One region of the Streptomyces collinus genome, then DNA from elsewhere that is predicted to be linked to it. Evidence: riboswitches for the same ligand, from Rfam matches in the RefSeq annotation. Region 1 holds a riboswitch; each other region holds the start of a gene.
The links. Region 1 has a riboswitch for cyclic di-AMP ahead of RFN52_RS18965 (M23 family metallopeptidase). Riboswitches for the same ligand answer to the same signal wherever they lie in the genome.
Positions count from the first base shown of each region.

Region 1 (2,254 bases):
TGGGCGACCCCGGGGCACCCCGCCTCTTCGGCCCCGGCGGCTACCAGGGCGGCCGGCTCCGGCTGCTGGAGTCGCGGCGGATCGAGGACGTGGTCCTGATGCGCTACGAGCCGACCGCCCCGGGCGCCGGCGCCCTGCCCGCCGCCGCCGACCACCACTGGCTGGCCCTCGCCTGCGACCTGGCCGAGCGCTGCCCGCCGTCGGACACGGCGTTCAGTGTGGGCGCGGTCGTGGTCGCCGCCGACGGCACGGAACTGGCCCGCGGCCATTCCCGCGAGGCCGGCGACCCGGTCGTGCACGCCGAGGAGGCGGCCCTGGCGAAGCTCGACCCGGCCGACCCGCGCCTGCCCGGCGCGACGGTGTACAGCAGCCTGGAGCCCTGCGCCCGCCGCGCCTCCCGCCCCGCGCCCTGCGCCCGGCTGATCCTCGACGCGGGCGTAGGGCGGGTCGTCACGGCCTGGCGCGAGCCCGACACCTTCGTGACGGACGCCGACGGCAGCGGCCTCCTGGCGGCCGGCGGAGTGGAGGTCGTCGTCCTCCCGGAGCACGAGGAGCGGGCCAAGGCCCCGAACCGCCACCTGCCGGGCTGAGCACGGGCCGATCCGTGGGTGTGCACGAGTGGTCCCGCGGATGGCGTACACTGGAGTCACAACGACGCGGGGTGGAGCAGCTCGGTAGCTCGCTGGGCTCATAACCCAGAGGTCGCAGGTTCAAATCCTGTCCCCGCTACTGAAGGCCGAGGGCCGGAATCCGAAAGGATTCCGGCCCTCGGTGCATTTCCCCGTAGCTCATTACGCTCGGTGAGCGAACCACCCCGTTGCGCGTGGTGACTGACGCACCGTCAAAACTCGTCAGTCACTTGCGAAGCGGCCAACTCGCCCGATTTACTCCGGTCATGGCAGGTAAGTCCGCGTGAAAAAGGTTAATGATCAAGTGGAATCGCTGGAATACCCCTCGCGCCTCCATTAACGTTCGATAACGCAGCGCGGTCGTCCCAGCCGTCACAGAAGGCGGCTCCGTGCGCACGCGCCGAATCCCGAAAGGGAACCGGGGAACCACCACTTGGGGTGAATCGGGCGTATACCACCGTGCAAGCACGGCCGGTATACGCGCGTAGGAGACCTTCCTGCTCCGAACCCGTCAGCTAACCCGGTAGGCGAGAAGGAAGGAAAGGAGTACGCCCACGTGGCGTCCAACCGGCCTGCCCCCGCGGCCCCGTACGCGCCGAAGCGCGAGAACGACACCTTCGGCTTCGGCGGTCAGCGCACCGACGAGGGCCCGTTCCAGGAGTGGAACCCCACCGAGGAGTCCATCCGTCCCGTCCGTGGCCGGCATCGCGTCACCAAGCAGCGCGGCGGAGGCCTCGCCCGCAGCTCCACCGTCCTGGGCGTCGGCGTCATCGCGGCCGTGGGTGCCGGCGGCATGGCCAGTGCCCAGACCGGCAAGCCCCCGGTGTCCATCTCCGTGCCGGACCTGCCCTCGGTGGGTTCCCTCATCTCGGACGACGACACCCCCGAAGGTTCCGCCACCCCGCTCAGCAGCCTCGGCACCGCCACGGCCGCCCCCGAGCAGGGCGAGAGCGCCTCCGGCGCCGGCGCCGGCGAGGCCCTGCGCGCCCGGATCATGGCCCAGGTCGAGCACCAGCAGGACCAGATCGAGACCAAGGCCGCAGAGGACGCCGCGGCCGCCGCCGAGAAGGCAGCCGCGGAAGCGGTCGCCAAGGCGCAGGAGGAAGCCAAGGCCAAGGCCGCCGAGGCCAAGAGGAAGGCGGAGGAGGAGGCCAGGAAGAAGGCCGAGGCCGAGCGTCTCGCAGCCCTGGCCAAGCAGTTCACGCTGCCGACCTCCTCGTACACCATCACCTCCAGCTTCGGCCAGGCCGGCGCCTACTGGTCCTCCGGCTACCACACGGGCCTGGACTTCGCCGCCCCCACGGGCACGCCGATCAAGGCCGTCCACAGCGGCACCATCACCGAGGCCGGCTGGAACGGCTCGTACGGCTACAAGACCGTCCTCACCCTCGATGACGGCACCGAGATCTGGTACGCGCACCAGTCCTCCATCGGCGTCAGCGTCGGCCAGAAGGTCAGCACGGGCGAGGTCATCGGCCGTGTGGGCGCCACCGGCAACGTCACCGGGGCCCACCTTCACCTGGAGGTCCACTCCGGCGGCTCCGCGAGCGGCATCGACCCGATGGCGTGGCTGCGGGGCAAGGGACTGAACCCGTAAGCCGTTCCCACCCGTTGAAGCACCGGCG
Region 1 covers NZ_CP133771.1:4,189,137-4,191,390, reverse strand. The annotation lists gene RFN52_RS18975 (dihydrofolate reductase family protein) at 1-590, shown strand, start outside; tRNA gene RFN52_RS18970 (tRNA-Met) at 656-729, shown strand; cyclic di-AMP (ydaO/yuaA leader) riboswitch at 1,018-1,174, shown strand; gene RFN52_RS18965 (M23 family metallopeptidase) at 1,186-2,226, shown strand.

Region 2 (2,254 bases), 3.5 Mb from region 1:
AGGCCGTGACAGAAGTCGTCGCGCGCGACGAGGCGGCGGTGACGGGGCGCGGCGTGCGCGGTGGCCGTGGGGGTGAGGGCCGCCAGGGCGGCTCCGGCGGCCAGGGCTCCGAACGCTCTGCGGGTGGTCGGCACGGGACACAGCTCCTCGGGATCCGCCGGGAAGGCTCTGGAAAGCGCTTGCACTCCGGACGGGATCACTCTGTCCCAACGGCCGCCGCCTGTCGATCCCTTGACGCGGCCGACGGCATGCGCGCACACCGAAGGCCGGACCCGGGGATCGGGGTCCGGCCTTCGGCCGCGTGTCAGGCAGGTGGTCGTGCGGTCGGTCAGCCGACGGAGACGCCGTGCGAGCGCAGGAAGGCGACCGGGTCCACGTCCGAGCCGTAGTCCGGCGTCGTGCGGATCTCGAAGTGCAGGTGCGGTCCGGTCACGTTGCCGGTGGCGCCCGACAGGCCGACCTGCTGCCCGGCGGTCACGGTCTGGCCGGCCGAGACGGAGAGCTGGGACAAGTGGGCGTACTGGGCGTAATGGCCGTCGTTCAGCTTGATGACGACCTGGTTGCCGTACGCGCCGCCCCAGCCGGCGGAGACGACCGTGCCCGCGCCGACGGCCTTGAGGGAGGTGCCGGTCGGGACGACGAAGTCGACACCGGTGTGGTAGCCGCTGGACCACATGCTGCCGGACATGCGGTACGGGGTGCCGACGGTGGCCCCGTCCACCGGGAGGGCGTACCCACTGGCGTTGCCCTCGGCGGCGGGCTTGGCGGCGGCCGGCTTCGCGGCGGTCTCCGCCTTCGGGGCCGACTCGGCGGCGGACGGCTTCGCGGCCGAGGGCTTCGGGGCGGAGGCCTTCGGCGCGGACGGGGCCGAGGACTTCGGCGCGCCCGCGGCCTGCTTGCCGATCGACAGCTTCAGGCCCGGGTGGATCAGCGACGGGTCGGAGCCGACGGCGGCGCGGTTGTCCGCGTAGAGCTTCTTCCAGCCGCCGCTGACGTTCTGGTCGTCGGCGATCTTCGCGAGACAGTCGCCGGCCTCCACGGTGTAGGTGCGAGCACCGGTGGCCTTTTCGGCGGCCTTCTTCTCGGCCGCCGGAGCGGACTGGACCGCCTTTTCCGGTGCCGACTGCGGGGTGGCGGCGTGGGCGCCGGCGGCTCCCATGAGCGGCAGCGCGAGAGCGGCTCCGCCGGTTCCGGCGACGGCGATGGAGCGGGTGAAACGCTGGGTCTTGGGACGGCGGTGCTTACCCTTCGCGGGCATGGCGAATTCCTCTCCGTCGCCTGCGAGGTGAGCTGTCGGGTGCGAGCTGGAGATGCCCGGCCGCGCCGGGGCGCGGCTTAACCCCAAGCCGTTCCGGGAACCGGAACAGGCGTCTTACCTGTGGGTCCCCCGCTCCTGCCGTACGTCGGGTCAGTGTGTGCGGGCTCCGGTCGGCGGCAGGATTAGGCGTCCGTCCGGATTGGTGTGGAACGTAAGCGACCAGGACGCAAACGGACAAGCTTGCGGTTGCCCGTGACGGTGTTTCTCTTGACGCGTCGCCACATCTGCGGTCACCGAGCGTGGATTACCGATCTCCTGCTTTCCCCAACCGCCCTGAATAACGCCAGAATTACGTGAACATGGCAACAGCACATCGTCACGAATATGACGATGGTCACGCACCCCGACCTCATCTCCTTTACGATCGGGGCACGTTATCCCTAAGCGCCTTTAGCGGCCTATTCGGACAGAACGGCTACTTCCGCTTAAGGCGGACGACCGTCGCGTCCAGATCCCCCCGCAGACCGACCCGCAGTCCGTGGTGAAGCAGCACCGCCCCCCGGTGAATTTCGCCTGTTTCGAGGCATTCGTACGATGCGGCCGGGTCGAGGGCACGCAGCCGGAGGGCCGGTACGGGCTCGCCGTAGCGCTGCGCCTGGAGCCAGGCGAGGACGACGGTCTCGTCGCCGAGGACGTACTGCACGGCGCTCAGTCCGCCCCCCGGGGGACGCAGCCGGTACTGGTCGCCGCGTTGCACCACGGGCCGGATCTCCTTGTAGAGCCCCACCCACTCCCGCGCCTCGGCGAGCTCCTCCTCCGTCCACCGCGTGAGGTCGCCGCCGACCCCCAGCACCCCGGCCATGGCGCTGACGAAGCGGAACCGCAAGGAGCTGGCCCGCTGGTTGAGCATGACGTTCGGACTGTCGGTGACCCAGGCGGCCATGACCCGGGCCGGATGGATCTGGCTGAAGCCGTGCTGGATGGCGAGCCGGTCGA
Region 2 covers NZ_CP133771.1:7,677,347-7,679,600, reverse strand. The annotation lists gene RFN52_RS34625 (DUF6250 domain-containing protein) at 1-134, opposite strand, end outside; gene RFN52_RS34620 (M23 family metallopeptidase) at 329-1,258, opposite strand; cyclic di-AMP (ydaO/yuaA leader) riboswitch at 1,263-1,417, opposite strand; gene RFN52_RS34615 (alpha-galactosidase) at 1,734-2,254, opposite strand, start outside.
Region 2: another riboswitch for cyclic di-AMP. It lies ahead of RFN52_RS34620 (M23 family metallopeptidase); the one in region 1 lies ahead of RFN52_RS18965 (M23 family metallopeptidase).

Region 3 (2,254 bases), 600 kb from region 1:
ACATCGCCTGGTCGATCAGGCGCTGCTCGGTGGCGTCATAGCCGACCAGCTCCGGGCCGATCTGCTCGATGACCGCGAGGACGGCCTTCTCCACACCCTTGCCGAGGTAGCGGTTCGAGTCGCCGTCGCGGAGCTCGATGGCCTCGAAGGCGCCCGTGGAGGCGCCGGACGGGACGGCGGCACGACCGGTGCTGCCGTCGTCGAGGCCGACCTCGACCTCGACCGTGGGGTTGCCTCGGGAGTCCAGGATTTCCCGGGCTACGACGACGTCGATGGACGGCACGAGCATCTCCTTCTTATGTGACGCGGGTACGCGGGCCGCGTGGGCCCGGCGAGGTGCGGAGCCTCGGTGGCTCGCGACATGAGCCTAACCGGCTCCGGGCGATCGGCCACCGGGTCGCCCACCCCATGGACAGAACCGAGAGTAAATTGTTTCCGAACGGAACAAAGCCGGTTCGCGAAGTCCGGCAGAAAAAACCCCGCTCCGGTGCGTACGGGGGATGACGCGCCGGAGCGGGGAGCTGGTGGGCCCTGGGCGGGCCCGGGTGGGCCGCTGCTTACTTCAGGTGCAGCTGCTGGCCCGGGTAGATGAGGTTGGCATCGTCGATGATGTCCTTGTTCAGCTGGTACAGCTTCTCCCAGCCGCCCTTGACCTTCTCGTCCGCGGCGATCGAGCTCAGGGTGTCACCCGTGACGACCTTGTACTCGCCGTCACCCTTCTTGACCTTCTTGCCGGTCGGGGTGGTGACGGTCTTCTTGGCCGCGGGGCGCTCGTCGGAGCGGGAGGCGGGCTGCTGCTGGGTCTCGCGGGTCTCGGTGCTCTGCTGGCTCTGCGAGGAGCTGCCCGAGTCGCTGGAGGAGCCGCCACCGGTGTAACCGGCGCTCGACAGGCCCTTGCCGCAGACCGGCCAGGCGCCCTTGCCCTGGCTCGCGAGGACCTTCTCGGCGATCTCGATCTGCTGGTCCTTGGTGGCCTGGTCGGCGGTGGAGGCGTACTTGGTGCCGCCGTAGCCGGACCAGGTGGAGGCGGAGAACTGCAGACCGCCGTAGTAGCCGTTGCCGGTGTTGATGGACCAGTTGCCGCCGGACTCGCACTGGGCGACCGCGTCCCACTCGGAGGCGGTGGCGGCGGAGGCGTTGCCGGCCGCCATCAGCGGGGCGGCGACGGCGGCACCGGTGACACCGGCGATGGCGATGACCCGAGAGGCCTTGGACGGACGGCGGTGCGTGCCCTTGCCGGAAAACAGCATGGAGAGATCCCCTCACCGACGCCTGCGAGGTGAGCTGTCGGGTTCGGGCCGGTTGAGTTGCCCGGCCGCGCCCCTCCCGGGACACGGCTTCACCCCAAGCCCTTCCGGCACAACTGTCCGGTCGGGCACCTACCTTGGGTCCCCCGCTCCTGCCTACGGCGCTTGACGCGACGACTGTTCCCGTACGGCCGCTGGCAGGATTCGGCGTTGCGGCAGCCGGGGCTCGCGGTGACGAGCGGTCACGACCGTAGACACGCGATCCACGGAATTTCAAAGACGATCAAGGCTTCTGAGATCTATCTCTCACCGGCCTTATACGGGACATTCAGTACGAAAACGTGACGTGAACTCACCCGGTTTAGGGGTGACTTCGGCCGCGGTTTCCGCACTGCCCGAACAGCTACCGCTCGTCCGCTTCGCCCTCGACCGTGAGCGTCTGACCGGGGTGAATGAGGTCCGGGTCGGCGCCGACCTCGTTCTCGTTGCCCTCGTAGAGCGCGTGCCATCCGCCGCTGACCCGAAGGGCGTCGGCGATGGACCAGAGGCTGTCGCCGATGCCCACGATGTAGGCACCTTCGGACGCGTCGCCGGAACTCTCGTCAGCGGGCGCGGAGTGACGCCCCGTGGACTTCTCCGCGCGGTCGCTCTCGGGCGTGCGGGTTTCGTCGGCACTGGGACCGCGATGACGGCCGGAGCCGGTCTCGGCCGACGCCGAGGAGTCGTCACCCTGCTGCGAGTCGCCCGGCTTGCCGCCCTCGGGAGTGGCCGACGGAGAGCCGTCGGGCTGCTCGCTCTGCGACGTTCCGCCGGATTTACGTGACTTGTCGGTCTTGGCGGTTTCGTCCTTCGAGGACGACGACGCGTCAGGGGACGGGGATGAAGAGGGGCTCTCAGAGGGGGATGAACCCAGCGAATCGAGCAATCCGGGCGAGTCCACCTCACCGGACGATTCGGATGAGTCGGATGATTCCGACCCCTTGTCCTGCTGGAGCCCCGAGAGCAGC
Region 3 covers NZ_CP133771.1:3,590,762-3,593,015, forward strand. The annotation lists gene eno (phosphopyruvate hydratase) at 1-283, opposite strand, end outside; gene RFN52_RS16110 (LysM peptidoglycan-binding domain-containing protein) at 558-1,250, opposite strand; cyclic di-AMP (ydaO/yuaA leader) riboswitch at 1,255-1,421, opposite strand; gene RFN52_RS16115 (LysM peptidoglycan-binding domain-containing protein) at 1,651-2,254, opposite strand, start outside.
Region 3: another riboswitch for cyclic di-AMP. It lies ahead of RFN52_RS16110 (LysM peptidoglycan-binding domain-containing protein); the one in region 1 lies ahead of RFN52_RS18965 (M23 family metallopeptidase).